Regions from separate parts of the Pseudoalteromonas sp. R3 genome, predicted to be linked through region 3. Evidence: predicted binding sites of a transcription regulator. Region 3 holds the regulator's gene; each other region holds the start of a gene.
The links. The regulator LexA, encoded in region 3, represses DNA repair genes until DNA is damaged. The targets are predictions, from matches to a motif close to TACTGTATNNNNATACAGTA.
Positions count from the first base shown of each region.

Region 1: a site for LexA is predicted at 3,697-3,716, ahead of imuA (translesion DNA synthesis-associated protein ImuA). Genes of this name have one in related genera too.
Region 2: a site for LexA is predicted at 1,262-1,281, ahead of ELR70_RS16935 (SulA-like leucine-rich domain-containing protein). Genes of this name have one in related genera too.
Region 4: a site for LexA is predicted at 1,645-1,664, ahead of ELR70_RS11385 (YebG family protein). Genes of this name have one in related genera too.

Region 1 covers NZ_CP034835.1:3,251,165-3,259,042, forward strand. The annotation lists gene ELR70_RS19300 (error-prone DNA polymerase) at 1-1,497, opposite strand, end outside; gene ELR70_RS19305 (DNA polymerase Y family protein) at 1,497-2,984, opposite strand; gene imuA (translesion DNA synthesis-associated protein ImuA) at 2,990-3,685, opposite strand; gene ELR70_RS19315 (SOS response-associated peptidase family protein) at 3,865-4,578, shown strand; gene ELR70_RS19320 (methyl-accepting chemotaxis protein) at 4,582-6,891, opposite strand; gene ELR70_RS24935 (hypothetical protein) at 7,442-7,582, opposite strand; gene ELR70_RS24940 (hypothetical protein) at 7,724-7,876, opposite strand.
Region 2 covers NZ_CP034835.1:2,742,397-2,750,274, forward strand. The annotation lists partial or broken gene ELR70_RS16925 (NCS2 family permease) at 1-589, opposite strand, end outside; gene ELR70_RS16930 (SEL1-like repeat protein) at 708-1,172, shown strand; gene ELR70_RS16935 (SulA-like leucine-rich domain-containing protein) at 1,290-1,715, shown strand; gene ELR70_RS16940 (YchJ family metal-binding protein) at 1,732-2,187, shown strand; gene ELR70_RS16945 (VC2046/SO_2500 family protein) at 2,451-2,972, opposite strand; tRNA gene ELR70_RS16950 (tRNA-Tyr) at 3,085-3,169, shown strand; tRNA gene ELR70_RS16955 (tRNA-Tyr) at 3,192-3,276, shown strand; tRNA gene ELR70_RS16960 (tRNA-Tyr) at 3,300-3,384, shown strand; gene ELR70_RS16970 (YgjP-like metallopeptidase domain-containing protein) at 3,763-4,248, opposite strand; gene ELR70_RS16975 (ion channel) at 4,321-5,301, shown strand; gene ELR70_RS16980 (HD domain-containing protein) at 5,298-5,945, opposite strand; gene ELR70_RS16985 (class I SAM-dependent methyltransferase) at 6,029-7,219, shown strand; gene ELR70_RS16990 (S8 family peptidase) at 7,283-7,878, opposite strand, start outside.
Region 3 covers NZ_CP034835.1:322,520-330,397, forward strand. The annotation lists rRNA gene ELR70_RS06335 (16S ribosomal RNA) at 1-1,331, shown strand, start outside; rRNA gene ELR70_RS06340 (23S ribosomal RNA) at 1,623-4,504, shown strand; rRNA gene rrf (5S ribosomal RNA) at 4,622-4,736, shown strand; gene ELR70_RS24785 (hypothetical protein) at 5,439-5,645, shown strand; gene ELR70_RS24790 (hypothetical protein) at 5,903-6,064, shown strand; gene lexA (transcriptional repressor LexA) at 6,221-6,829, shown strand; gene coxB (cytochrome c oxidase subunit II) at 7,158-7,878, shown strand, end outside.
Region 4 covers NZ_CP034835.1:1,514,011-1,521,888, reverse strand. The annotation lists gene ELR70_RS11400 (TonB-dependent receptor) at 1-62, shown strand, start outside; gene ELR70_RS11395 (hypothetical protein) at 75-989, shown strand; gene ELR70_RS11390 (helix-hairpin-helix domain-containing protein) at 1,042-1,335, opposite strand; gene ELR70_RS11385 (YebG family protein) at 1,681-2,001, shown strand; gene ELR70_RS11380 (amino acid aminotransferase) at 2,067-3,260, opposite strand; gene ELR70_RS11375 (GAF domain-containing protein) at 3,366-4,025, opposite strand; gene ELR70_RS11370 (fused response regulator/phosphatase) at 4,140-5,786, opposite strand; gene ELR70_RS11365 (STAS domain-containing protein) at 5,805-6,110, opposite strand; gene ELR70_RS11360 (translation initiation factor) at 6,256-6,585, shown strand; gene ELR70_RS11355 (EAL domain-containing protein) at 6,633-7,878, opposite strand, start outside.

The sequences.
Region 1 (7,878 bases), 1.6 Mb from region 3:
TTCAACCAGGCTGATAAAGTGCTGCCCTTTCAGAGAGTCTGGCTGCAGGCCTAGCTCACTCAGCTGAGTTTGCCAGTTTTGACCACGGTCACGACGGTTCACATTGCGGATAAAATAGTCCAGCTGAGTTGCTTCAATTCCCAACGCTTTCCCGACATCTCTGACTGCACTCTTAAAACGATAGCTGATCACCGTTGCAGCCAGCGCGGCGCGCTTGCGGCCATATTTATGGTAAATATACTGGATCACCTCTTCACGACGTTCATGTTCAAAATCAACATCTATATCTGGCGGCTCGTTACGTTCTTTACTAATAAAGCGCTCGAACAACACCGACACCTGGCGAGGATCTACCGCAGTGATCTCCAGGCAGTAACACACCACCGAATTAGCTGCCGAGCCCCGCCCCTGATACAAAATCGCTTTGCTACGCGCAAAACGTACCAAATCATGAATGGTGAGAAAAAAGTAGGGATAGTCCAGCTCCTCAATCAGTGCCAGCTCTTTGGTAATGATCTCAGCTATCTCTGACGGCACGCCTTGTGGAAAGCGCGCTTTTTGCCCACTTTTTACTAAATCGCGTAAATGCTGCATCGCCGTTTTTCCCGAGGGCACCAGCTCTGCCGGATACTGATAACGCAAAGAGTCCAGATTAAAGTGACAGCGCTTGGCTATGCGTAAAGATTCTGCCAGCCAGGGAGCTTTAAATAGCTTGCTGAGTTTTTCACGGCTGCGCAATGCGCGCTCCGCATTCACCAACAACCTTCCTTTGACTTGTTCAAGTGGCAGGTTAAGCCGGATTGCAGTCAATGTCTGTTGCAGCCTGAGTCGCTCACTGTTATGCATTAACACGCCGCCACATGCTGTAATGGGTAACTGATGGCGCACAGCTAATGCCTCGCAGTGGGCAATAAAGCGTTGTTCCTGATTTACTAAATGACGCTGTATACCCACCCAACTACGATGTGCATGATGACGTGTCAGCCAGGCTCCCCAGTGCTCATCTCGATCATCTCCCTTAGGTAACCAGATAAGCAGGCAGTGACGTAACGACAATAAATCCCATTCGGCCAGCTGATAGTAGCCTTTTTCGGCACGCCGCCTGGCATTGGTGATCACCCGGCATAACTCACTGTAGGCGGTTTTATCCGGACAAAGTAGCACCACATCCAGTGACTCAAAACGCATCAGACTGCCTACAATTAGTTGTAAATCAAGTTGCTGATCCCTGATAAGCGTATGCGCTCTGACCACTCCAGCCAATGAGCATTCATCAGTGATGGCAAGCGCGCTATAAGCGAGAAAATCAGCCTGACGCACCAGTTCCTCTGGTCTCGATGCGCCCTCCAAAAAAGAGAAGTTAGTTTGACAAAACAGCTCTGCATAACCAGGCAGCTTGGCGCCTCCGGGTGGCTCCCTCGTCCCCTGGCCAAGCGTCTGCGTTATCCTCTGCGAAGAAACGGGTAAAGCGAACATAGTTGACTTCTTTGCAGCCATCAGCTGAAAACCCCATGGCAAAACCAACGCTGCTGACGATCCCGGAACACCCACAACCAGCGCCCTTGTGTATCCTGGGCCACAAAATAATCTCGCTCAACCTCATGGCCATCCCACCAGCCAGTACAGATCCGCTCAGGGCCTAAGTGCACATTAATTTTATGCTGCAGTGGCTGGATACTTGGCAGTAAAAAGGCCGGTCTGAGATAGCCCATTTCAGGGTAGAGCAAAGGTGTTTCCGAAAAATGCTCCCCCGACAAGGGGGCTCCCAGCACACTCAGTGGCGTACAGTACCCAGTTGCCAGCTCAGGACGCGAATCATCACCGGCAGCCAGCCCCTGCACAGCTCGTTCACCTAATTTAGCCTGCAATACCGCAACCAGACCTGCGGGCGTCATCATGCCGCGTTGCTCGGCAAACAAGTCATGCATCAATTCATCTGGCTGACAAATCTGAGCGACTTTCAGCCCTATTGCCTGCACCGGACCACTGAGTGTCACTGAGCTGAGTTTGAGGTTGCATAAGTTCAACCACAGGTCGGCCCGATCTGTGCCCTCTGCACGACCCACTTCAAGCTTCAAGGGTTCTGCATCACGCTGATACAAAGTCAGTATTAGTTGCCTGGCATGCCGATTACGTAACCGTAAAAACTGCTCCTGTTGCACCAAGAGTTTAAGCAGCGGTTTATTCAGCCAATCCAGGTTTTCTATGTCATATAACAGTGGCAGATAGCGTTCAAACTCAGCCTCGGGTTGATAGAAAGTGACAGGGTGAGGTACTTTCCCTCGTAACCTGGACACATACTGTACCAGCTCGCAGTCAAAGCGTTTTCCAAGCTCCACCAGGGGTAAGGCAAACAAGTCTCCAACTGTTTTAAACCCCACACGTTGTAACCGTTCAAGCTGCTTAGCTGGCAGTGATAACACCACCAACGGCAGACCATGCAGGGCTTTTTCAAGCACCTCTGGGTCCTGAGTTGCCAAAGCGCCATGCTGTTTTGCCAGCAACCGGGCAGCCTCCGGAGAGTAGCCAAATGCAAACCGATAAGTAAAAGACTGTGTATCCAGATGTGAGCGCAGCGTGCTCAGGTAGTGAGATAAATCCAGGTACATGGCTAGCATACCACTGACTTTCAGTAATACACCCTGAGGCGCAAACAGGGCTATATCTGCCGTGATCAAATACAACCACTGCGCAATTTCACGAATCGTCCGGCTTTCATCAACTTCATCATAGGGGTGTACAACCAGCTCTCGACTTCGTGCCGCCGCAGCGGCCAGCCCCATGCCCGCCGAAATTCCCAATTGCTGAGCCGCCTGATCCAGTTGCATCACCCTGTTGTCTCGTCCACCTACAATGATGCAGGGGCGGGATAGCTCAGAGGTTATAACGTCAAGCTCTGTCTCATCAGGTTTTTGCGTTTGCTCTGCAATTTTCAGTTTATCGAGCTGAATAGCAGGAAAGTGTAAATACAACCACAAAGTCACTGCCACTACCTGCCTGCAAAATACTGCCGCGCAACATCTGGCACTGGTTTACTCTGGGTATGAAATTGCTCAGTCAGCTCAGGCCAGTGCAACGACATATCCAGTGCAAACTGGGACTGAGCCCAGCCACCTTTGCGCTTTTTAACTGTGATATTCAAACCTTTAATATGTGGACTAAGTCCCAGGCTTAAAGAAACCGGCAAGGTGCCCTCGCCTTGGTGTTCACGGCGTAAAAGATACAGACACGCCTCACCAGTCTGAGCTGCCAGCTGCAAACGCTTGACCTGATGCACCTGTAGCGCTCCATGCCATATCAATACACTGTTGCAGGCACCGCTTTTCAGGCACTGCTCTGCAGCCCATAGTGCTTCTTGTGGGCACCCGGGTGTGATCTCCAGCAGCTTACTGGTGTCCATTCCGATGCGCTGTAAAGCGTCAGCATTCAGGCGAGCCGGCGGGTTAATGACCGCAGTTAAACCATTTTGCTGCATCAGGCTGGGCAATAACAACCTCAGCTCACCAATACCCAGCTCTGTATGCAAATCCACTACACCCACTTTAGGAAAGCCACCCTGTAAATGTTTATCCAGTTCTGTATATCCTGTCGCCGTGAGCGCTTTACTGTGTTGCTGGCGCCCAATCAACCCTGAGCCCTGCCAAACCAAATCCTGACGCTGTAATCGTTCAATTAAATTGCTCATAACACACCTCAAACTGTATATTTATACAGTATAATTACTGTTGACCAAAGTGCAAGCATGCTGTGTATCTCGCAGCAGGCAAGCCCACTAAAAAGCCACAGAGAGCACATAACGGTTAATCCAGATCAAGCAGTGACAGCCAGAGTCAGCTAAAGTAACAAAGACAACAGGAGCGTATTATGTGTGGACGATTAAATATCACCGATGATCCCTTTGTGATCGAGATATTAGAAGAGCTGGGCATTGCGAACCCGAGAGAAAACATGCACTTTGGGCGCTTTAAAAAAGCAGCGGACAACATCAGTATTGTGCATGAAGAAAATGGCCAGCGGCAACTCAGTAGTGCAACCTGGTGGCTATTACTGGATCCAAAGCCCGGACAGGGTTTTAGACCATCCAAATACACGTCATTTAATAGTCGCTATGACAAGCTACACGTTAAAGGTAGTGCTGCTTATCGGCCATTTCATTACAGCCGCTGTATTATCGTGGTAAAAGGCTTTGGTGAAACCCTTTTCACCAAAGGGAAACCACAGCATTATTATGATTTTATCGCCCCTGATGGCGCACTATGCTTAGGCGGATTATATAAAGTGTGGCACCACCCGGACAATGGGCAAAAACATTACTCCTGCTCCGTGATAACCCTGCCTGCACACCCTAAACTGCGCCGTTATCACGACAAAGCCAGCCCCCTGATTTTGCCTCCTTCACCCGCAGAGCTCAATGCCTGGCTAGACAGCACACAACACAACGGCGGCGGCTTTACCCATTTGCTGATCCCACATTTATATCAGCGTCTGGTTGCTCTGCAGATAGATAAACCCAGTAGTTACAACCCGCTGGGCGAGGTGGCTTATATTGCCAAAGATCCTCCCCGCAACAGACAGTAAAAATTATACTTGATAACGTGCCAGAATATCGTCCAGCTGAACAGCAAGTTTCGCCAAATGCTGTGATCGGTCGTCAATATCCTGGCTACGCCCCAGATTACCATTAGCCTCCTCACTAATGGTACTGATGGCCTGACTGATCTGTGCCACAACCGCAGATTGCTCTTCTGCTGCCGTCGCAACCTGAGTATTCATCGCCACAATCTGCTCAATGGCATCAGACACATCGATCAGCGAGTCTTTTGCCCGCTCAGAAGTCTTTGCATTGTCAACGGAGCGTTCACGGCTTTGCTGCACTGACTGACGAGCTTCACCAACACCATTTTGCAGTGCCTTGATCATCTGCTCAATTTCTTCGGTTGCCTGTTGAGTACGCTGCGCCAGACCCCGCACTTCATCTGCTACTACAGCAAAACCTCGTCCCGATTCACCGGCCCGCGCAGCCTCAATTGCGGCATTCAATGCCAATAGATTGGTTTGCTCTGCAATGGACTGAATCACATCAAGCACACTCCCGATCTGCTCACTGTGAGAAGACAGGCCATTCATCACATCCCCGACCTTGTCCATTTCTTCAGCCAGCTGCTCTGACACCTCTGCGCAATGCTCTACTAACTGATTGGTTTGACTGGTCAAAGAGCTCACCTGGTGGGTCTGCTCTGAAGTATTGAGTGCGCTGCTGGCTACCTCCTGCACCGTATACTGCATTTGTTGCCCGGCCGTAGCTGACTGCTCACAATCCCGCGACTGCTTATTCACGCCATCAATGAGGCCCGCCACGCGATCAGATAGCGCCACTGACATTTCTTTGAGTGTATGGGCACTGTGTAGTAAATCGGCAAAGTTATGCTGTAATCTTTCTACCAGACTATTGACTGATCGACTTAAATCACGGATCTCGTCATCACCTTCATCAGGCGCACGCAGTCTGAAATCGTTATTGTCAGCAATGCCGCGGATAGCTTTACTGGCAGCAATAACAGGCCGTGTAACACGATTAGCCACATAGAAACCAACCAAACTAGCGATGATCGCAGCCACTGAAACAAACAAAATTGAAGAGCTAAGCACGGCGTATTTCAGCTCAGAAATCATAGCAAACGCTTCACTTTCATCGATTTCACTCACAATCGCCCAATGTAACCCGTCAATATCCAACGGCGCATAGGCCGATGCGACAGGCACGTTCCGATAGTCCGAAAAAATGGCAAAGCCACTTTGGCCAGCCAGCGCAGCGCGGGTACCCGGAGAATCAATCTGGAGTGTACCTATGGTTGTGTGCTTCTGCTCAATGTTATCCACCATAGCTTTATCAACATCAAAGGTTCTGAGCTGAGCGATAAAGCCTCCCGGATCTTCGACAAAAAATCGGCTGTTATTGAGTAATAGCTTACTTTGATTAACCAGGTACACTTCACCACTGTCTCCCAGCCCCTGAGCATGCCACTGTCCGTCCAGCGTCAACATACGATTGATCTCATCAACGGGTAACTGAAAGATCAAAGTACCGATCAGCGTGCCATCATCAGCCAGAATAGCGGAACTGACGAAACCAGCCGCCGCATTGTAAGAAGGCATATAGGGACTAAAATCCACAAAGTGACCCTGACGCATCTGCTGAGAACGAGCCGCTTCATAGGCCTGTGCTAAACCAGACCCCTGGAAAGGCCCACTGATTAAGGAGGTCGCGAAATCCAGCTCCTTAAATACAGAGTACACCACATCGCCCTGAGGGTTGGTAATAAATATATCGTAAAAGCCAAATCGCGCCTGAAACTCTCGTAGTGCTTTGTGATAGCGGCGGTGAACAGCACTATAGGTACTGTTGTCGCCCGCATCCAGAAGCTGATCTTTACTGCCCAAAGGATTGGGATTAGCAGCAATATAATGAGTTTGTAAAGCCTGAGCCCTGGGGCTTAAACCAGCTAGCAGCCGACTCAGATTTAGGCTCTCACCACGGTTTTTTTGCTCATATTGGTAGAGAAACTGAGTGTTATAATACCGGCTCAGAGCCGGATCTTGACCTGAGGTTGCATGCGGATAGCTTGCAAATGCCTGCGAAAAAGCCCGACTAGCGTCGACCACCATGGTGGATGCTGCCAGTGTTACTACCTGATCCGAAATAGTTTTAAAATAACGCTCTACCTGAGATTGCATTGCGTTACGACGCGATACCAGGTTGTTTTCAATTTCCTTTGTTACAGCGGCCTTTCCTTCCTGATAAGCAAGCAGACCAATAACAAAACAGGTAATAAGCAAGGGAATTACAGCAAGCAGAACAGCAACGATACTCAAACGGTTTTTTAATTGCACGTAAACTCCTACAGCACAAAGCAGCTCAGTTCCAGGCTGGGGGAACCGGAAAATGTATACCACAGCCAGCTCTGATGTAGCCCTAGATAGCGAGCGGGTGCTTTAACTACATCAGAAGTGGCACATACACCATGTCAGACTATAGCCAGGCCTGTCTTAATGAAAAGGCATTCATGACTGACGCATCCTTGACATGAATTAGTTATTAAAATTAATTTGATGCATGAACTAACCTACACCTTTTAATACTTTGATACTAGTAATAAAAGATTGGTTTTTGATGTCAATCAGGTATGACCAATGAGATAGAGTGAGTTCGAAGACGATATTTTTGGTAGTTAAAAGCCGAAACACGTTAGTCGATATAGAATAAGACACAATGAAAAAGCAATTCGGTGCTAATCTGAATTAATGAGTTCGAGGGTTTGTGCAGCATTGATGGCAGGCGTTTCACTGAGGAATTGAGCGTTTCCCTCTTTAAGCTGAATAAGGCCTTTTACTGGCCTTATTCAGGATAACTTAATGTGTCAACACATTAGTCACTGCAAGCTTAGTGATACTGGCAGCCTTTCTCGTAACATCCAGTTTGTGTAGTCCAACCACCGCCAGCAATACGCTTGGTTTCCTTAAGGGCCAGTTGCTCTTGTTGATTTAGGTTTTTTAGATTTTGTTTTTTTAAAGATAAGTTCATCTTAATTTCCTTTTACGTTACTTTTATTAACCTAAATCAATGAAACACCGAAAATAAAATTTTGTCAAACAAAAAAAGGTGAAAACGGGCCGTATAAAAATACATTTCAACGCCCGTTTATTACATACAAAAACTAAATAATTACATTTCAGGAATAATACCACAACCGCTTACACAGCCTGTACAGGGCTTAACCGGTGCACCACCAGCCACTTGAGGTGTCAACTCCTTCGCAAATGGCTTGGCATTATCAGAAAGTTTCGCAAGATTCTTTTTATTGAGTTTAAGTTTCATAT
Region 2 (7,878 bases), 2.1 Mb from region 3:
ATACTCAGTAACACACCACTTTTCATATCCCGATACATCAGAGCTGCAATCACAAAAAGCTCAGAATGGCCAACAAAGGACCGGGGCTGGTGATGTCACCTAATTGGACAAAAGTTGCGGGGCTGGCGACAATGATCTGCGCGTTTTTCAAGGCTATCAGTGCCAGAAAAGCGCCAATACCCGTTGCTATTGCTTGTTTCAGTACCAAAGGAATTGCCTGAATCACCATTCCCTGACTTTAAAAACACTTAGGAGTAAGAACAGGCAGCCTGATAAAAATACCGCCCCAAAGCGCTTTGCCAGGTGTGGCCCATACCAAGCACAACGCCATAGGTGAAAAAGGCGTTTAATCCATCCCCGGAGCCAAAGCTAGGGGATAGTTGGCCCACAGGCCCATGATGAAACAGCCTATGGCTGCCGCTAAACAGGTGGCGACAAACGCAGCCCCATGATCAATGCCCGCTTCAGCCAACATTGCCGGATTTACAAATACAATGTAAACCATAGTGACAAATGTTGTCAGACCGGCAATAAACTCGGTTTTAACTGTGCTCTGCTGTGCACGGAGCGAAAATAATTTTTCCAGCATGTCTTTGTATTTTATATAGAAACGAAAGCCGGATTTTATCACAAATCTCTGGTGTAATCGGACAAAATAGTTAAAAATCAGCTACACTCTGATCTAGGTCGTATTAAGTGAAATCAGTATGAAAAAGAACCAATTAGCAGTTGCAAATGGCAATGACTTGGAACAACAGCTTCTCAATGTTTTGGAGTTTGTTACCGCAACGCCTGACTCTGAAAACCGCTGGCCCTCAGACACGGATAGCAAAGCAGCCTATAAAAAAGGGCTTTATTATCTGAAAAATAAACAGTATCCGCTCGCAGCGAAATGGTTACGACTGGCTGCAATGTCAGGTGACAACAAAGCACAATTTTATCTTGGTATGCTGTTTATCAAAGGTCAGGGCGTGCCGAAAAGTGTTTTTCATGGTATTGCCTGGCTGTCACTCGCCCAAAGTCAGGGAAACCAGGCAGCGGCTGGTACACTTGAACAAGTGCGTACACACCTGACTGCAAAACGATTCATCGATGCCCAATGTTATGCTGCAACTCTGTATGAGCAAATCCACCAGATGATGCACTTTAATCAGGACACGACCCCACAATAAAAGTAAACGGAATCAACATACTAATAGAAAGGACAAAAAACACGCGATATTTTACTTGCCAAATAGCACTGTATGAAATACTGTATAAACACTGTATAGAAAACCAGTGACCTGCTTATGTTACATACTCAAGTGCAAAATATTTCTTTATCCCAAACTAACACAGCCGATAAACGTTATCAGCTGGTGTATGCGGAAGATGACATAGTAAGTAGTTTGGAACTATTAAAAATTCTGTATCGGTGTAACTCATTACATAAATGGACACTGCTCATTGCACCAGACAATATACCCAGCAAAGCACTACTGGATAACAGCTCAATTGACAGCAGTAAGTTACTAGTGCTGCGCCAGAGACATTTGATAAACTTGGAGTATGTTATTAACAGCGCTTTATGCAAAGGCAACTTTGCAGCGGTGGTTACCTGGACGGACATTGTATCTGAGCAGCAGCTTGCTCGGTTTAAGTTGATAGAGAGTGATACTGAGTTATTTTGCTTTACTCGCACTTCTGGCCATGGAACATCTGTCGTTGCGCATTAAGTTCAAATGAGAAAATATGTGTTATTGCGGTTCTGAAACTGAAGCACAAGTGTGCTGCCTGCCTTTTTTAGAAGGTCGTAGACATCCTGAAAGCGCTCAGCAGCTAATGCGCTCTCGATATACAGCTTACTGCCTAAAAAACGCAGGATATATTTATAATACGTACGCACAAAGCATGCGGGCAGAAAACAGTGAAGCCAGTATCCTTGCATTTGCCGAACAGGTCACCTTTGTCGGGTTAGAGATTATCCAGTGCAGTGAGTCTACTGATTATCACTTTGTGGAGTTTAAAGCGATGTACCTTGATGGCGGCGTGTGCGTCACAATGCATGAACGGTCTCGCTTTTTAAAAGAAGCAGGGCTGTGGCGTTATCTAGATGGCGACCTGTTTGCCTGCCCTGAGAGAAAAATTAGCAGGAATGATCCTTGTCCCTGCCAAAGTGGGAAGAAGTTCAAAAAGTGCCACGGCTAGGTTGGCTGGCTAAACTTTTGGGTTATTGAATACGCAATAACCCATAAAGTGTAATGTTCTCGCGCTTGAATATTACTTTTAATTTTTTGTTGCTGCGTTTTTAAGGGTGCCAAAGCAGCGCCCTGTAAAACGGGATGAGTCCCCGTAGAGTGATACTCAGCAAAAACTAAATGTTCTCCTCATTTAGATTTGTATTTGGTGCATACAAATATATAACCCTATCCAAAGCATCTTTTGTATTCCCATGCCGTCGGTGTGCTTCTTTAAACAGCAACCTGCAACATAGATTGCATTTCCCCCCCGGCTATCTGATCATAAAACCCTGCAGCATCGATGTCTTTATTATCAACAATCATTTGAGGGGTTCTGGTTTTTTCTAGCCTCTGTCTTACTGCCGGTTCAAGATTATCGACAATATGTAGAGGAATATGTTTTTTATCATTACGCACAGCATAAGGCTCTGGTTGTAAGCACTCCTTTAGACGAAGACTTGCCAGATCCCCTTCCTGAACCAGGAATCCATTGTCCTGGCCTATCAACATATTGAACTGTTCCGGCGCAAGTGGCTTCTGTGGACCAAGCTGTAACGCCTTTTTTAATGCAGCTTCAGATTTATCGGGCTCTTCTGGTGACGTATGAGGCAGGTCAAACTGGCTAAAATCTAACGCGTCCTGAGACAGCAAAGATAAAAGCAACGCAAAGTCACCACGCCTGGCTTCATGAACGCTGTGATTAAGCGCACTACCAAGCTGAGCCTCTTTGCATAAAATACCGTCTATCTGCATGTAAAATCGCCACAATTTAGTGAATATGAAAATTTATCGGCATTTTTTCAATTTTCTTTAGAACATTTCTTTACTTCACTAAAAACTTTGATATTATCAGCGCCCATGTTGAGGAGGGGTTCCCGAGCGGCCAAAGGGATCAGACTGTAAATCTGACGGCACTGCCTTCGCTGGTTCGAATCCAGCCCCCTCCACCACATAACAACTTGTATTCTCTTAGGAGGGGTTCCCGAGCGGCCAAAGGGATCAGACTGTAAATCTGACGGCACTGCCTTCGCTGGTTCGAATCCAGCCCCCTCCACCATCTTACAATTTGTTTTTCTCTCAGGAGGGGTTCCCGAGCGGCCAAAGGGATCAGACTGTAAATCTGACGGCACTGCCTTCGCTGGTTCGAATCCAGCCCCCTCCACCACTTTTCTACTAAGTATTTTTTGAAAATTACTTCATAGATTTTACTACTGTCAAAATAAAACATTCAGGCCAAAACATCTGGTATCGAACGAAAACTCACCTCTTACTTTAGAAGCGCAGTTTGCGTGTCTGAATATTACTGGCAACGGCCTATCTCGATCATTCACTTCGATAAAGTCTTCGCACTATTACTTTTCTATCTGTAACGCCACTGCGTTTTGGCTCAAATAAGCTTTTGCATTTTTGTATTCAGGATAATGATGCGCCACTATTTTCCAAAAAGCTTGATTGTGTGCCATCACATGGAAATGTGCCAATTCATGCACAATAACATAATCAATGACCCACTTAGGAGCGCCAATCAATAGACTATTGAGTGCTAGTGTACCGCTTGATGACAAACTGCCCAACGACGTTTGTATTCCCTGATCTTAAGTTCATCATACTGGCTTCCCATAAGGCTTGAATATTCTGCCAGTACCGGCATCACATAACTAAGTAACACCTGGTTTAAATATCCAAACAGCGCTTTTCGCGCCCCTTCAGAGCCGGGTTTAGCACGAGTTTGAAGACCAATGCATTTCGCATCGTGATCAATGTAAGAGCTGCTTGGTGATAACTCAAACTTATACTGCTCGCCAAATATCTGAATTTTCTTACTAATAAAAGGCGTCTGGATCCGCTGTTGTTGGACGGACATCGCCAACTTTTTATTTTCAACCCAGTGTGACTTGCTTTTTAACCAGGTATCGAGCCAGTGTTGATCGATGCCGTAAGGCGCAAATACTTTCACCCCCTCGGCTGTAACTTTAATCGCAACACTCTGTCTGCGCTTACTGATGCTTAACTGATAATCAAATGACATAGATACAATTTTTTATTAACCCTGAAAAAATACTGCTACCATTACTTATAAGAAGGATTGATCTGGCACACTATGAACAACAAACCTCTTTGCCAATATGAGTCACCCGATGGCCAAAAATGCCAAGAAATAGATATGGGTTCAGGCTATTGCTTTTGGCATGATAGCAAATTTGACAAGAGCGGTCTGGAGTTAACACAAAAGCTGGAACGATATGCTAAACGAGGTGGACTCCTTCAGGGGTTAGAGTTAAAGCGAGCAAATCTCGAAGGCCTCAACCTGGTCAAGTTTGATAACCACGAAGGCTATGACTTGTCATACAGCAACTTTTATCGTGCAAACTTACAAGGTGCTCATTTATTCAATAGTACAATCAAAAATGCTTCTTTGATGAAAGCAGACTTGCGAGACGCCAATCTGCACTGTTGCAAGCTTGAAGATACAAACCTGTTAGGCATGAAACTCGATAAGACACGCATCGATAACCTCTATCTCGGCGACAAGCTTTTGCAGGAAAAGCAAGCCAATGAAGCTCTTAGGCAGCAAGATTTGGATGAAGCAAATGACTTGTTTTTGCAGTCCGAAGAAATCTACCGATTACTGAGAAAAGGCGCTGAGCAGCAAGGTCTGTTTGAGATGGCCGGGAAATATACCTACAACGAGCTGCGCATGCGCCACGCTCAGTATCCCAAGTTTTCCAAACGCCGTTTGGTATCCTCTTTTGTTGATATGTTGTGTGGCTATGGCGAAAAACCCGAAAATGTCATCCGTTTCAGTTTGGGTATGATCATCGCCTGCGCAATCTGTTATTTCTTGTTCGGTATCAATTACAATGATGGGCTTATTCAATTTTCCAGCCAAGCCACCTGGTCGGAAAACCTTAGCACATTGCTTAATTGTATTTATTTTAGTGTGGTCACCTTTACAACACTAGGATATGGCGACATAACGCCTACCGGCATCACACGATTAATCGCAACAGTTGAGGCATTTACCGGCAGCTTTTCGCTGGCCTTGTTCGTTGTCGTATTTGTAAAGCGCATGACCCGCTAATCAGAGGTACCAATCTCTCTCCCCAACTCTTGCAAAAATCCGCGCATAAATTCTGTGCGTCTCTGCGCTTCTTGTTTTGCTGACTGGGTATGCATTTGCTCTGCAATATTTAGCAACTTAATGTAAAAATGATCTAAAGTATATTTCTTATCATCCGGATCGCGCTCCTGACAGAAAGGGTCACCGATATGATACATATGCCTTGCTATCGCTCCGCCAACCTTCATACAGCGACTAACCCCTATTGCCCCTAACGCGTCCATACGATCAGCATCCTGAACAACCTTAGCTTCCAAAGTATCTGGGGTCACATTGGCACTAAAGCTGTGTGCAACAATTGCATGGTGTACTAAGGGTAACTTGTCATTTGGATAGTCTAGCGTTGATAAAAAGGCAACAGCCCTGTCAGCAGCCAGTTTTGAAGCAATTGGCCTATCCGGATGGTTTTTAGCCACTGCCACACAGTCGTGCAGCCAGGCTGCTGGCAAGACGACTTCGAGGTCAGCACCTTCTACCTCACACAGTTGCTTAGCGGTTTTGACTACCCGCAATATGTGCGATAAATCGTGAGCAGTATCGGCAAACTCAGTTGTTAGCATAAAATCTCTACATGCTGCCTCAAATTCCATCGTATTTAATGTCATTTATCCCTTAACCTCGTGGTTCTGATTGTATGTTGTTATTGGCTTCACTAAAATGTCACCATAATCTACTGTAAGGAATTTATATGTCTTGCGCGCTGTATTTACAACCTGGCCGTGAAAAATCTTTAAAAAGAAAGCACCCTTGGATCTTTTCTAAGGCGATTAAAAAAGTCAAAGGTAAGCCTGCACTTGGCGATACAGTGATTATTTATAGTCACGACGGTCAATACCTGGCCACAGCCGCATATAGTCCAGACTCTCAGATCCGAGCGCGGATCTGGAGCTTTGATCAGTCTGAACAAATCGATCAGTCATTTTTTGAACGACGACTAGCGCGAGCACTCGCAGCACGTGAACAGGTCATTGAAGAAGGACAGTTAACCGGCTTCAGGCTATGTGCTGCCGAGTCAGATGGTTTGCCCGGCATAACGATTGATAAGTTTGACAACTATTTGGTTTGTCAGCTGTTAAGTGCCGGTGCAGAGCGCCACAAAGGCGAAATCGTGCAAGCACTCAGAACTCTTTTTCCCGAATGTCATATCTATGAGCGATCCGATGTAGATGTACGAAAAAAGGAAGGACTTGAGAAAACCACCGGTGTACTGTGGGGAGACGAACCTGAAGCGCCAGTTGTGATCATGGAAAACGGCTTGAAAATTGAAGTCGATATTAAATCTGGTCACAAAACCGGCTTCTACCTGGACCAAAGAGACAGCCGTGCGGCACTCGAGCGTTTCTCAAAAGGTAAGTCAGTGCTTAACTGCTTTTGCTATACAGGCACGTTCGGTCTGTATGCGCTCCGTGGTGAGTGTGAAGAAGTAATCAATGTCGACGTCTCTCAGCCCGCGCTGGATACAGCTAAGCGTAATGTAGAACACAATGAACTAGATTTGTCGCGGGCTCAGTTTGTAAAGCAGGATGTGTTCAAGTTGCTAAGGCAGTACCGCGAGGAAGGCCGTCAGTTTGACACCATTGTCATGGATCCGCCTAAATTTGCCGAGAGTAAAGCACAGCTTAATGGTGCCTGCCGTGGCTATAAAGACATTAATATGCTGGCTATGCAATTACTTAAGCCAGGTGGTACTTTGCTAACCTTCTCTTGTTCGGGTCTGATGGAACAGAACTTGTTCCAAAAAGTAGTGGCAGATGCAGCTTTGGACGCAGGTAAAGACTTGTTAATTATGGAGCGCCTTAATCAGGCAGCAGATCACCCTATTGCAGGCTGTTACCCTGAGGGGTTTTACCTGAAAGGCCTGATCTGTAAAGTGTATTAATCGAGCTCAATGAAGTAGAAAGGCCGGTTTAGACCGGCCTTTCTCATATTTCTAAGTATTAAGTTAGAAACTGCCTTGCAGCGTAAGGCCTGAATAGCTGCTGTAGCCTCGAACCATGATGTGGTATGTACCACCATCCGTACCTGAACTCAGAGTACAAGTTTCATTGTTGCCAGAACGGTATGGACGACAATCATAGTTGTTTGTCGTGGGCTGAGTCCCTTTACGTACATACAGGTCAGCATCACCTGAGCCACCAGAGATGCTCACATTCAACGTAACATTTGCTGGCACTTCGATTGTGTAACGTGTGTCTGTATTTGTCCCGCCAGACAACCCTGTTACTGGCACGCCATTTTCTAGGCAGTTAGCGCCACAACCTGACGAATCTCCAAATGTACCAGTCAACGTCGCACCGGCATATTGGCTATAACCATGTAGCATGACATACCAGTCACCTGCAGCTGGGTTCGAGAATTCACAAGATTCGTTGTTGCCATTTTTATACGGGCGACATGCATAGCTGCTCTGCGTAGGCTGAGAGCCTTGCTGAACATAAAGGTCAGCATCGCCTGAACCGCCAGCAAGCGTGAATGAAACTGACGCAGCTCCAGCAGGAACAGACAGCTTATAGTAAGTCTCAGAGCCTGCTGCACCAG
Region 3 (7,878 bases):
TCGGCTCTCGCCTTTAGATTGGCCCAAGTGGGATTAGCTAGTTGGTGAGGTAACGGCTCACCAAGGCGACGATCCCTAGCTGGTTTGAGAGGATGATCAGCCACACTGGAACTGAGACACGGTCCAGACTCCTACGGGAGGCAGCAGTGGGGAATATTGCACAATGGGCGCAAGCCTGATGCAGCCATGCCGCGTGTGTGAAGAAGGCCTTCGGGTTGTAAAGCACTTTCAGTCAGGAGGAAAGGTTAGTAGTTAATACCTGCTAGCTGTGACGTTACTGACAGAAGAAGCACCGGCTAACTCCGTGCCAGCAGCCGCGGTAATACGGAGGGTGCGAGCGTTAATCGGAATTACTGGGCGTAAAGCGTACGCAGGCGGTTTGTTAAGCGAGATGTGAAAGCCCCGGGCTTAACCTGGGAACTGCATTTCGAACTGGCAAACTAGAGTGTGATAGAGGGTGGTAGAATTTCAGGTGTAGCGGTGAAATGCGTAGAGATCTGAAGGAATACCGATGGCGAAGGCAGCCACCTGGGTCAACACTGACGCTCATGTACGAAAGCGTGGGGAGCAAACAGGATTAGATACCCTGGTAGTCCACGCCGTAAACGATGTCTACTAGGAGCTGGGGTCTTCGGACAACTTTTCCAAAGCTAACGCATTAAGTAGACCGCCTGGGGAGTACGGCCGCAAGGTTAAAACTCAAATGAATTGACGGGGGCCCGCACAAGCGGTGGAGCATGTGGTTTAATTCGATGCAACGCGAAGAACCTTACCTACACTTGACATACAGAGAACTTACCAGAGATGGTTTGGTGCCTTCGGGAACTCTGATACAGGTGCTGCATGGCTGTCGTCAGCTCGTGTTGTGAGATGTTGGGTTAAGTCCCGCAACGAGCGCAACCCTTATCCTTAGTTGCCAGCGATTCGGTCGGGAACTCTAAGGAGACTGCCGGTGATAAACCGGAGGAAGGTGGGGACGACGTCAAGTCATCATGGCCCTTACGTGTAGGGCTACACACGTGCTACAATGGCATATACAGAGTGCTGCGAACTAGCGATAGTAAGCGAATCACTTAAAGTATGTCGTAGTCCGGATTGGAGTCTGCAACTCGACTCCATGAAGTCGGAATCGCTAGTAATCGCGGATCAGAATGCCGCGGTGAATACGTTCCCGGGCCTTGTACACACCGCCCGTCACACCATGGGAGTGGGTTGCTCCAGAAGTGGATAGCTTAACCTTCGGGAGGGCGTTCACCACGGAGTGATTCATGACTGGGGTGAAGTCGTAACAAGGTAGCCCTAGGGGAACCTGGGGCTGGATCACCTCCTTATCGACTTAGAACTGATTTGTTCGAAGTGTCCACACAGATGATTGTTGCTTGGTGAGTTTACTTGCCGAGTGATATTGCTCTTTAAAAATTTGGAAAGCTGATATTAAATTCTCGGAATAACAATGAAAATTGTTGTTCTATAGAGTTTTCGAAAGAAAAATGCCGATTAATCAATTCTTTGTATAAAGAACGGATTAATTAGCGTCTACTTTAGTATTACTTAACTTCTGGCGAAGTTAAAACTGTCTTTGACACATACACCTCAAAGTAATAAACCACTTCGGGTTGTATGGTTAAGTGACTAAGCGTACACGGTGGATGCCTTGGCAGTTGGAGGCGATGAAGGACGTACTAACTTGCGATAAGCCTAGTCAAGCCAGTAAGAGGCGCTTGAGACTAGGATTTCCGAATGGGGAAACCCGGCCCTTTGGGTCATCGTTAACTGAATACATAGGTTAACGAGGCGAACGCGGAGAACTGAAACATCTAAGTACCCGTAGGAAAAGAAATCAACCGAGATTCCGAAAGTAGCGGCGAGCGAAATCGGATTAGCCCTTAAGCTTTAATGTAGTTAGTGGAACATTCTGGAAAGTATGACGATACAGGGTGACAGTCCCGTACACGACAACTTATTTAAAGTGAAATCGAGTAGGTCGGAGCACGTGAAACTTTGACTGAATATGGGGGGACCATCCTCCAAGGCTAAATACTCCCAACTGACCGATAGTGAACCAGTACCGTGAGGGAAAGGCGAAAAGAACCCCTGTGAGGGGAGTGAAATAGAACCTGAAACCGTGTACGTACAAGCAGTAGGAGCATACTTGTTATGTGACTGCGTACCTTTTGTATAATGGGTCAGCGACTTATATTCTGTAGCAAGGTTAACCATTTAGGGGAGCCGTAGCGAAAGCGAGTCTTAACTGGGCGCTTAAGTTGCAGGGTATAGACCCGAAACCCGGTGATCTAGCCATGGGCAGGTTGAAGGTCAGGTAACACTGACTGGAGGACCGAACCCACTAACGTTGAAAAGTTAGGGGATGACCTGTGGCTAGGAGTGAAAGGCTAATCAAACCGGGAGATAGCTGGTTCTCCCCGAAATCTATTTAGGTAGAGCCTCGGACGAATACTTACGGGGGTAGAGCACTGTTAAGGCTAGGGGGTCATCCCGACTTACCAACCCTTTGCAAACTCCGAATACCGTAAAGTACTATCCGGGAGACACACGGTGGGTGCTAACGTCCATCGTGGAGAGGGAAACAACCCAGACCGTCAGCTAAGGTCCCAAAGTGTATGTTAAGTGGGAAACGATGTGGGAAGGCTAAAACAGCTAGGAGGTTGGCTTAGAAGCAGCCATCCTTTAAAGAAAGCGTAATAGCTCACTAGTCGAGTCGGCCTGCGCGGAAGATGTAACGGGGCTAAACATACCACCGAAGCTACGGCTGCGAACTTAGTTCGCGGGGTAGGGGAGCGTTCTGTAAGTGGCTGAAGGTGTGCCGGGAGGCATGCTGGACATATCAGAAGTGCGAATGCTGACATGAGTAACGATAATGCGGGTGAAAAACCCGCACGCCGGAAGACCAAGGGTTCCTATCCCATGTTAATCAGGGTAGGGTGAGTCGACCCCTAAGGCGAGGCTGAAGAGCGTAGTCGATGGGAAACGGGTTAATATTCCCGTACTTGGTATAAATGCGATGGGGGGACGGAGCAGGCTAGGCAAGCATGGCGTTGGTTGTCCATGTGAAAGGCTGTAGGCTGGTGACTTAGGAAAATCCGGGTCGCTAAGGCTGAGAGTCGAGACGAGCCACTACGGTGGTGAAGTTGTTGATGCCCTACTTCCAGGAAAAGCCTCTAAGCTTCAGTTTATATCGAATCGTACCCTAAACCGACACAGGTGGTCAGGTAGAGAATACTAAGGCGCTTGAGAGAACTCGGGTGAAGGAACTAGGCAAAATTGTACCGTAACTTCGGGAGAAGGTACGCTCTTGTTTGTGAAGGACTTGCTCCGTAAGCAGACGAGAGCCGCAGTGACCAGGTGGCTGGGACTGTTTATTAAAAACACAGCACTGTGCAAAATCGTAAGATGACGTATACGGTGTGACACCTGCCCGGTGCCGGAAGGTTAATTGATGGGGTTAGCTTAGGCGAAGCTCTTGATCGAAGCCCCGGTAAACGGCGGCCGTAACTATAACGGTCCTAAGGTAGCGAAATTCCTTGTCGGGTAAGTTCCGACCTGCACGAATGGTGTAACCATGGCCACGCTGTCTCCACCCGAGACTCAGTGAAATTGAAATCGCAGTGAAGATGCTGTGTACCCGCGGCTAGACGGAAAGACCCCGTGAACCTTTACTACAGCTTGGCACTGAACATTGACCCTACATGTGTAGGATAGGTGGGAGGCTTTGAAGCAGGAACGCTAGTTTCTGTGGAGCCGACCTTGAAATACCACCCTTGTAGTGTTGATGTTCTAACTTAGGCCCCTAATCGGGGTTGAGGACAGTGCCTGGTGGGTAGTTTGACTGGGGCGGTCTCCTCCCAAAGAGTAACGGAGGAGCACGAAGGTTGGCTAAGTACGGTCGGACATCGTACGGTTAGTGTAATGGTAGAAGCCAGCTTAACTGCGAGACAGACACGTCGAGCAGGTACGAAAGTAGGTCATAGTGATCCGGTGGTTCTGAATGGAAGGGCCATCGCTCAACGGATAAAAGGTACTCCGGGGATAACAGGCTGATACCGCCCAAGAGTTCATATCGACGGCGGTGTTTGGCACCTCGATGTCGGCTCATCACATCCTGGGGCTGAAGTCGGTCCCAAGGGTATGGCTGTTCGCCATTTAAAGTGGTACGCGAGCTGGGTTTAGAACGTCGTGAGACAGTTCGGTCCCTATCTGCCGTGGGCGTTTGAGAATTGAGAGGGGCTGCTCCTAGTACGAGAGGACCGGAGTGGACGAACCGCTGGTGTTCGGGTTGTCATGCCAATGGCATTGCCCGGTAGCTACGTTCGGAATCGATAACCGCTGAAAGCATCTAAGCGGGAAGCGAGCCTCGAGATGAGTTCTCACTTTAACTTAGAGTTAACTGAAGGGCCGTTGAAGACTACAACGTTGATAGGCGAGATGTGGAAGTGGTGTGAGCCATTGAGCTAACTCGTACTAATTACCCGTGAGGCTTAACCATACAACGCCAAAGTGGTTTTGTTTGTTAGAAGTTAAGAAATAAAGTAGACGACAGAATTTAATACGCTTTTCCAGATTTTAGTGAGATGTTGATAAACGTCTTGCACAACAGTTTATGCTTGGTAACCATAGCGTTTTGGAACCACCTGACTCCATGCCGAACTCAGTAGTGAAACGAAATAGCGCCGATGATAGTGTGGGGTTTCCCATGTGAAAGTAGGACATTGCCAAGCTCCTAATTAGAGGTCGACGAAAGACATTCATCCATGAATATCATCGACATTCGTACCTCCTTGTACATCAAAGCCCGATTCGAAAGAGTTGGGCTTTTTTGCGTTTATGATTAAAATTAGCGTGGTAGGAGGCATTTTGGAACCACCTGACTGGAAGGCCAGCCCCGCCCATGCCGAACTCAGTAGTGAAACGAAATAGCCGAAGGGTCGGCCCCGGCCGATGATAGTGTGTGGGGCGGACGGCGAGTCTTTCCCATGTGAAAGTAGGACATCGCCAGGGCCTTATAAGTAGGTCGATGAAAGACATTCATCCATGAATATCATCGACATTAGTACTTCCATGTACGTCAAACCCGTTGCAGCAATGCAGCGGGTTTTTTGCTATGTGCGATTTAAAAAGGTGTCGATGAAGCTGTAGATAGAATAGCGTTGTCTATTCATCCATGAAGCTGGGTCCCATCGCGCATCTCGATAATTGCTCCTGCATTATTCTACTTCACCACATCCATATGGGTCCTTGCGCTCATCTCAGTGAGCTGCGAAGCGTTGCTTCGGTCTCATTTCGTCCATGTGAAAGTAGGGTGAAGGCGGATTATGGAAAGTGAACAATTTCACTTTCCACCGACTGAACGCTAAGGCCTCTGGCCGCCAACCGGACCATTGCCAAGCTCCTATCTAGAGGTCGACGAAAGACATTCATCCATGAATATCATCGACATTCGTACCTCCCTGTACATTAAAGCCCGATTCGAAAAAGTCGGGCTTTTTTTTGCGTTTGGATTTAAAAATATTTATGTTGAGAACGCTGACATTTCTTCATTCAAGCAGGTCTACATTACCGTCATCCTGCACTTGATGCGGGATCTACCAACAGACCACGCCGTACGTATGACAAATACACCGAAATAATACCAATTTGTTTAATTAAGTGTTCTATTTTGAGGCGAGAAAATAGGGTCGATAACAAGGCAAAAATTTTGCTATTTAGTTGTTCTAAATGAGAAATTTTTAACGCCGTTAGCGTCATATTTGCTCCTTCAAATAGAACAGGTATTAAGTGAAATTGGTATAAAACTACTCAACACCGAAAATTGGTTTAAGCAGCGTCCGCATTGCGTGCGGGATGGCGACTGAGTTGTTGGCAATTATCGTAGAGCAGGGAGAGCATGGAGCTGCTACTGGAAGGCCACATCGAATGTACGGCAAATACACCCGAGCGAGCCTGCTCAGCACTGAAAAGCTGGTTTAAACAGTTCCCGCATCGCGTGCGGGATGACAAAGGAGTTGTTGAAAACACTGTTCGTTCAGGCTGGCAGCTGAATCATTGACGGCGCACAATGAATGAGGAACAGGATTGTATCTAATAACCAACAGGTTTAAATGTATGACTGAAATTCCTTTACTGGTTAGCAACGATTAACCATTGCGAAAAAATGATAACTGTATATACTCACAGTAAATGCACTGTATGGAAAACCAGTTATATGCGACCACTTACAAAACGACAAGAACAAGTTTTTGAACTTATAAAAGTTTTCATTAAGGATACTGGCATGCCGCCGACTCGAGCAGAGATCGCGGATTCGCTTGGGTTCCGCAGTGCAAATGCTGCAGAAGAGCACTTGAAAGCATTAGCTAAAAAAGGCGTAATCGAAATGGTTCCTGGTGCAAGCCGAGGCATTCGTTTAGTTGAGGACGAGCCTGAGCAACTGGGTTTGCCTTTAATTGGTCGAGTCGCCGCAGGTGAGCCAATACTTGCACAAGAGCACATTGAAAGTCATTGTTCAGTCGACCCTGCGATGTTCCATCCTGCCGCAGACTACCTATTGAGAGTCAATGGTATGAGTATGAAAAACATTGGGATTATGGATGGTGATTTATTGGCAGTGCACCGTACTCAGGTTGTGAATAACGGACAGGTTGTCGTTGCTCGGGTTGAGGAAGATGTAACAGTTAAGCGCTTTGAGAAGCTAGGTAAAAAAGTATACTTGCATGCTGAAAATGAAGATTTCTCTCCTATTGAAGTGGATCTAGAGCAACAGAACTTCTCTGTCGAAGGCCTGGCCGTCGGCGTCATCCGCAGTGATATTTAAATATTTCCTATCGCCCGGCGCAATCAAGTCGGGCGAATTTTACGTCTTGTAAACACTTATACTCAGCCATCCCAAGTGCTGCAGCGTATGAGTGAATCCTAACAAACAGCTATTTTTCAGATATTTCCCTACCATAGAAATCAAAATCTGCGTCAGATAAAAACTTGCTAAACGGTTAAATTTTGACTAGTTGTTAAATGGTCGTGTAGTACTCATGGGATAACCCAAGTGAAATGACAGTCATCCGATAATAAGAACCGTTGCTTCTCACACTTGAAGCAATCGAGGGAGACGTCTAATGAAAATAGCCAAACTCATCACAATTGCGATGTGTTTACTTGTCAGTATGTTCACGTTTGCAAGTGACTATAATATGCGCACAGGCGTTACTGACATTAGCAATCAGGTATATCAATTACATATGACCATATTCTGGATCTGCTGTGTGATTGGACTGATTGTCTTTTCCGTCATGTTTTGGGCTCTGATCCATCATCGACGCTCTAAAGGTGCTGAACCTGCACAATTTCACGAAAGCACTAAAGTCGAGATCCTCTGGACAGCTATTCCGTTTTTAATTCTGGTTGCAATGGCGGTGCCTGCAACAAAAACATTAATTGCGATGGAAGATACCGATAAGGCCGACCTAACCATTAAAGTAACCGGCTCACAATGGAAGTGGCACTATGAGTATTTAGGCCATGACGTGGACTTTTATTCTCTTATGTCTACGCCGAGAGCACAGATTGATAATTTGCAGAGCAAAACAGAAAATTATTTGCTGGAGGTCGATAAACCTCTGGTCATTCCTACAGGCAAAAAAGTACGTTTTTTATTGACCTCTGATGATGTTATTCACTCCTGGTGGGTACCTGATTTTGCAGTTAAAAAGGACGCTAACCCAGGGTTTATTAACGAAGCCTGGACCAATGTGAATGAGCCCGGTACCTACCGTGGGCAGTGTGCTGAGTTGTGCGGTAAAGATCATGGTTTTATGCCTGTCGTTGTAGAAGCTAAACCTGAAGCTGAGTTTCAGGAGTGGCTTGCCA
Region 4 (7,878 bases), 1.2 Mb from region 3:
TCGCTGAGCATTATCTGGCCCCGCCCAGGGAGTGGGGCCTTTCCCTGAAATACGAGTTTTAAAGACCGAATATTATGATGACACACACTAAATCGTTTCTGCTTATCTTCGTGATGTCCTTACACATCAGCTTGTGCTTTTCGGCAGCAGCTCAGCTCCAGTTGCTCAGTGATGATCCACTGGACATCAAGATGGTGTTTTCAGGCCAGGTTCTGGATATCTCAACCGACTCCAATAACCTGGTTTTTGATTACCTTGCTAAAAACATTCCGGGGTTTACCCGCCCACCTTTATTACTGGCCCCCGGTACTCGTATTGATCAATTGCTACAAAGCACCTTGCCTTTTTGTGCGCTAAACCGGATAAAAACACAGCGCAGAGCAAAGCAGTACCTGTTCAGTTTACCTGTACACCTTTACCCGAGCCACAGACTGTATTTTTTGCCACTAAACATTGAATTATCCCCTTTTCTCAATGCTCAGGGACAACTAACTGATCTCACTGCACTCTTAGAAGCTCATCCAAGAACCACCTTACTGACAGAGGCTCAACGCTCTTACGGAGATTATCTGGATGTGCAACTGAGTCATATTAACAAAGCACAATTGATCCAACGTCCAGGCGGAGACAGCTATAAAGCAACTGTCACTATGTTTGAACGAGGCAGAGCCAGTTTTATTCTTACTTACCCGACAACGATTCAACGCTATGCCAGCCAACTGACGCTCAATCAGGTGCACAGCCTGGAGATCGCCAATAACCCGCCGTTTGTTCTTGGCCACATAGCATGCTCAGACACCCCAGAGTCCCGGCAATTCCTTAAAACTGTTAATGAAGCACTAAGTCAGCTGTACCAACAAGAGCGCTTCTTAGCGTTACACCTGCGTTACTTACCAAACGCGGAAAGAGGTTATTTTAAAGAGCAAATAGCACAACAGATAGCAAAGGCGCTTGCTAATTATCAGGTGACACAAAATAATGGACAATAAAAAGAGCAGCCTTAGCCGCTCCTGGAGATGAACAAACAATACTGAGTCCGTGCTAAAATGCGACTTTTCCTTTTAACTTCGTGAGCATGTTTACACCGATCCCGTTAACCCGTAAAAGCGCATCCATATCCGGAAAGTCCCCAGCTTCTTCACGCGAGCGAACAATGGCTTCGGCTTTTTTCTGGCCAATACCTGGTAACCGTATCAACTCCTCAACACTGGCGCGGTTGACATTCACCACAGCATCAGCAACTTGCTGTGCCTCTGTAGGGGCTTGCTCTGGTTGAGCCATAACTGGCAGTGCGGCAGACAGTGCTAACGTAGCTAAAAGTGTTTTGATATTCATAATAAGATCCCTCAATTTCAGATTCCATTTCTTTGTGCATTCACATCAATGTATATGCACAGTTAAAATAAAGTAAACATCAGTAATTATGTCAAAATTATGTCTGTATTTTTCAGTTGCTTTTTTTTCATACAGAACCAAAACTGGAAACTCAGCTTCCGGGTGAGCACGAATCCTTAGCTGGCAGCCTCTTGCGAGTGAGTATTTTTACCTTTAACGAAAAGATGTAAATGAAGGATGCCTAGGTACAGATGGGCCATACTCATGCATAATAGTGCTTTATTAGTTGTAATTATTAACGAGACAAGTTACTGTATATAAAAACAGTGTTCGTGGAGAGTGATCATGGCGGTTATCGTAAAGTATGTGGTAGAAAGAAATGGAGTAGAGCGTATGACATTTACCAGCAAAAAAGAGGCTGATGCTTATGATAAAATGCTGGATGTTGCAGAAGCGCTTGAAGGCATGTTAGAAAAAGTCGATGTTCCGCTCAGTGAGCAGCAAGTTGAATCGCTGGCACTTGAAATTGCCAAACAAAAAGACGACTTTATGGCTATTCTAAAAGGCACTAAAGTGCCGTCAAAGAAAGACAACGAAGAAAAGCCAGCCGGTAAAAAGGTGATAACGATAAGGTCACGGCAATCAAACAAGCCTGACACCAAATGACTTAATTCGGTCACAAAAAAAGCCAGTATTCTCACAGAGTACTGGCTTTTTAAATTCAGTTGAATTTATTTAAGCACGGTTGCCACAGCATCTGCAAAATAATCGATGTTGTCTTTACTCACACCTGCAACGTTTACACGACTTGAGCCTACAATATAAATTGAATACTCTTCACGTAGTCTGTCTATTTGTGCTTTATCTATACCAAGGAATGAGAACATACCATTTTGGCGCTCAATGAAAGAGAAATCCTGCGCTGTGCCCTTTGCATTCAGGTTATCTTTGATCAAGCTGCGTAGACCGTTAATTCGATCACGCATTTCAGCCAGTTCCTGGTGCCACTCCTGCGTCAACTCCTCACTACCCAGGATGGTATTCACAATGTCTGCACCATGTGCAGGTGGCATAGAGTAAATACTACGTACAACACTCAGCAACACTGAGTTAGACACATCCGCAACCGCAGCATCTTTAGCGATAAATGAGCAGGCGCCAATACGCTCACGGTACAAACCAAAGTTCTTAGAACATGAAGAACAGATCAACAGTTCATCTACGGTTGCCGCCAACAGGCGCAGTCCCTGAGCATCTTCTTCCAGACCGCTACCAAACCCTTGATAGGCGATATCAATCAGTGGGGTAAAGCCTACTTCTTTGGCCAGCTCTGCGACAGTCTTCCATTGCTCTGCGTTTAAATCCATACCACTTGGATTATGACAACATGCATGAAGTAGCACCACATCCCCTTTCGGTACTTGCTTCAGTGCATCTATCATTTCATCGAACAATAACCCTTTGTTCTCATAATCATAATATGGGTACTCTTTAACCTGCAGGCCAGCGGCCTCGAACAAACTAATGTGGTTTGCCCAGGTAGGGGTTGTCACCCATACCGTCGCATTGGTATTACAACGCTTGATAAATTCAGCCGCAACACGCAAAGCACCAGTGCCGCCCGGCGCCTGTGCTGTTCTGACTCGGTTTGCCAGCAATGCAGGGTGATCATTACCCAGTAGCAACTTTTCCATTTTGTCGCAGTAATCCAGGTTACCCGCTAAACCAATGTAAGATTTAGTTGTTTCATTTTCCAGACGAAACGCTTCAGCCTTTTTTACCGCCTTCAGAACCGGGGTATGACCCTGTTCGTCTTTATACACCCCAACCCCTAGGTCAATCTTATTTGGGTTAGTATCTTTTTTATAGGCGGCCATCAGGCCCAGGATTGGATCCGTCGGAAGTGGTTTTAGTTCTGAAAACATGGTTCTCTCTTTTCCTAATTAACGTAAACGAGGTTTTCTGGCTCGTTTGTCACGGGGTTAACTCTGGGCTCATATTAACATAAGTTGTTACGAAGACGAGCCTGCTTAACTTGGAAGATACTCAATCGCACGAAGGCAAGCGGCAACTAAAACTGCCAGTTTGTATTCATCAAAGCACTCTTGCTCAAAAGCTTCTGCATCAATGATCCCAAGACACCGACCTTGCGCGTCTAATAAGGGTAAACACACCTCAGCCTGCACTTTTGGATCGCAGGTGTAATATTCACCGCCATTCGCGACATAATCTGGAATATTATTGATCACTCGAGCTTTCTCAGATAAGAAGGTCTGAATGTTATTTGACGTTGCAGCAAACGCATCGGTAATGGGGAACAAAGGTCGGCTCGGCGCACCATAATAAGCCAGCTTCAGTAGCTGCTGTAAACCATCGGCCTCTCTGGCTTGATAAATACCGAACCAGTCTACCCCTGTGGCAGTTTTAACGTATTCAGCAATAGCCTGTAACCGGGATAAATTGTGCTCACTTTCGCTATTCTGGCTGATATATTGAGCAAGTAAAAAAGGTGCCTCCTGCAAATGGCCAAACAGGCTGCAACTGCCTCCCTCGCCCAGTTCAGGGATTTGATACGCCCATATTGCATCAAGAGTATGGTTTTCAATAAACGCGTCCAGTTCCGCAAGCTGACCCGCTACAGTGCTTTCACTAATGGATAAATTACTATGAGATAGATAAGCTGAAATCATTTGGCCATCCAAACATCTAAATATCCATTGAATTTAACACGGAAGGCAGTGCTATGCCAGAGTCTTATCGGAATATTTTATTTTAAGCTAGACACATCATAGAAGAACACGTTGTTAGCGAAGAGAGTAAATGAGTTCAACTTCATTACCGACCTGATTGTATGTCACACTTTGCGCAATTTCAGAGAGCAACTCCACCCCCCTGCCATGTTCCTGCTGAGATTGATGCAACGCGGTCGTATTGTGGTCGAACCCATTACCCGAGTCACAAATATTAAAAATAAGACGGTACTCTTCCGGGCTAAAGCGCACATTTATAATGATCAAAGCATCTTTGAGGTTTTCCAGTGCACGTGCCCTTTGATGATAATATTCTATAAAGCCATCATCCTGGTTTTTCAGATCGGATTTTAATCCCAGTACACCGTGGTCCAGAGAATTATTATAGGCTTCCGACAACAGCAAGAAGACATTGGATCTGTGCGCATGCAGCCCCTCTACTTTAGATAGGATATCAACTAACTCCAGTACGGGGTCTGTGTATCGCATCTGCTCTGCATTAAGTGAAATGCTGATATTAAAAGGTAATGTGGAGTATTCTGGCGGTAACGCTTCCGTAGACTGGTCAGGCAGGCAGTTTATGATGGCAATGCTTAAATCGTCTTGTTGCTCTTTATGGCCGCTGTACTCCCTAACCTGCTGGATAATATCCTTTGTAGAAATATCCACTTTACAGCTTAATACGTCAATCAGCCGTTGTTCACCAAATAGCTCCCCTTCAGGATCCTCGCTCTCGATAATGCCATCCGTCGCCATGACAATGCGGGTACCCACATCGACTTCAAAGTGCAAAGTGTTACGCTCAAACTCATCCTCGTCCAGGATCCCCAGCGACATATGCTGAGATTCAATGGTCTTGAGCACCTGCCCGTCACTGTCAATCAGATAAATATCCGGAAAACCGCCAAGCCAGGCTGACACGTTTCTGCCTGAGCTGCTAATTTCGACAATGGCTGCTGCGCAGAACATATGCCCGGGCAGCAAGGTGTTCAGTGAACTGTTAAGTTCGGCTGCAATATCATTCACCGCCATGCCTTTTTGCACCATAGTATAAAATATCTTTGATGCTGGCAGTGCACCCACCGCAGCCGCTAACCCGTGCCCCGTAAAATCCCCAAGCAAACAATAAAAACCACCGATGGGGCTTTTGGCCATTAAGAACATATCGCCGTTAAACATAGATGCGGGTGACAAATGGTAGTCACACAGGTCGGCAAAGTCATCCTGACCCGACAATGCATTACGGAAAATATGTTCTACAATCTCGTGCTCGCGCTCAATCTGATTGTAGTGATATTCAAGCTGTTTTTTTTGCTCGTAAGCCTCTTTACTCAGTTTTCTTGTTCGAGCGTGTGCTCGGATCTTGGCTGATAGTATGATCCTGTCGAAGGGTTTATGAATGAAGTCGTCGCCTCCAACATGAAGGCATTTTTCAAAGCTGGCGTGGTCTTCCAATGCAGTGATGAAGATAACAGGTAAGTAGACGTCTCCTGCATGCTCTTTGATTTTGGGCGCAGTTTCAAAGCCATCCATCACAGGCATCATCACGTCCAGCAATACGATGTCTACATCATGGTCTTGCAGCAAGTCCAACGCTTCCTGCCCATTATTAGCAACTAACACCTCATACTGCTGGTGTTCGAGCATGGTTTGTAGCAATCGACAGTTGAGTGGCTGATCATCCACAACCAAAATTAGCATACACTAATCCCTAGTGCTTCAATCAATATCGAATTTCTTATCGAATCTTGAAATCTGCAAAATCTTTTTCAGCTGGGGTCTGCAATTGCTGATCTGTATGCTTGATACCGAGTCACCCAGAGTTTTTTTCATATTGAGCAACATACCTAACGCTGAACTATCCATATAGTCCGTGTCACGCAAATCAACGACGACTTTCTCAGTTTGATTGCCTACTTCTGCATAGGCCTGACGAAAAGATTGGACCAAGTTAAAATCAAACTTTCCTTTGATTTGTATCGTTAAAGTTTTTCCGTCCGCTGAAGCATTTTTGCTCAGGCTCATCGCAAGCTCCTACTTTAGTTGAATTTTGGTATCCATGATGTTGTTTTAAATATAAACCGATAAGTGAAATTAGCCAAAAAATTATCTCGCTTCAAAACGCTTTTTGTTACCATGGCCGCATTCAGCCTCAAACAGGAGAGTCAAAATGTCAGAGAGCCGTTTAGTTTACTCAACCGAGTCTGGCCGCATAAAACACACTGAATCCAAGCCAGAGCCGCAAGCAAAACTGTTTAAAGATGGCGTGGTACGAATCGAACGCCAAACGAAAGGTCGCAAGGGCAAGGGCGTCATGCTGGTTGTTGGTATTGACCCGGCAGAACACGATATGAAAAAACTGGCGAAAACTTTAAAAAGTAAAATGGGTCAGGGCGGCGCACTCAAAGATAATGTGATAGAAATCCAAGGTGATGACCGTAATAAGCTTAAAGCGCTGCTAGAAGCACAAGGTTTCAAAGTTAAAATCGCGGGAGGCTGAGCTCAGCCGAAGGGCGAGCCTGATACCTTCGAGCTCGCCTAACTGGCTTAATGCGCCTGTTTGCCCTGTCCTATATCAGGGTGTTGACTTTGCATCAGAATTTCGTGTTCAGTTAAAGGCGCACTGTAGTAGTAACCTTGTACAATAAAGCAGTTATTTCTTTGTAAAAATGCCACCTGCTCCTGAGTCTCTACGCCTTCAGCAATCACTTTCATGCTCAACTTCTGTGCCATCGCTATGATTGCCGCCGTGATCTCCATGTCATTCGAATCTTGAGGAATGTCCTTAACGAATGAGCGGTCCACTTTGAGCACATCGACCGGAAAGCGCTTCAGGTAACTGAGCGAAGAGTAACCCGTGCCAAAGTCATCAATAGACAAGGACACACCCAACTTTTTCATTTCCAGCAGTTGTTCTATCGCCGCCTCCACATCCCCCATCAACATGCTTTCTGTTAACTCAAGGTGCAACATATCGGGAGACAGGCCGGTTTCTTTCAACGTAGTTGAAATATACTCAATCAACTCTGCATCCTTGAATTGCCGTGCAGACAGGTTGATGGAAATATCCGCAGTGCGGCCACTGCGGCGCAACCTCGCGGAAAATTGACAGGCTTCTCGCAATACCCAGGCGCCCAGTTCAACAATCATACCTGTCGCTTCAGCAATAGGAATAAATTTAGTTGGCGCAATAAACCCTTTTTCAGGGTGATACCAGCGAACCAGTGCCTCATACCCGACGACTTGTTCTGTAGTACTGTCAATCTGAGGCTGATAACGCAGGCTGAACTGGCCCTCTTTGATCGCCTGGCGGAGCTCGTTCTCAATATACAAACGCTCGTTGGCAGCCGCGTCCAGTTCCTGAGAATAAAAGTGAAAGGTATTTCTTCCCTTAGCCTTTGCTTCGTACATGGCAAGATCAGCATGCTTTAATAGCTGCTCTTCCTCTTTGCTGTCAAAAGGTGCCAATGTGATGCCTATGCTGGCGCTGACAATGACCTCGTTGTTACCAAGTCGGATTGGTTTAGCGAGTGTTCGTTGAATTGTGTGGGCCACATCCATGGCATTATCTCGACTTTCTATGCCACTGAGGAGCACAGCGAACTCATCACCGCCCAGACGTGCTATCGTATCTTCAGCTCGCAACCGCTGCTTTAAGCGTTCGGCGACTTCAACCAATAATCGGTCCCCGGCATCGTGACCCAGGGTGTCATTGATACGCTTGAACTCATCGAGGTCGAAGTAAAACAACGCAAAAGCATAATGTCCGCGTTCGGCAAGTGCCATTGATTTG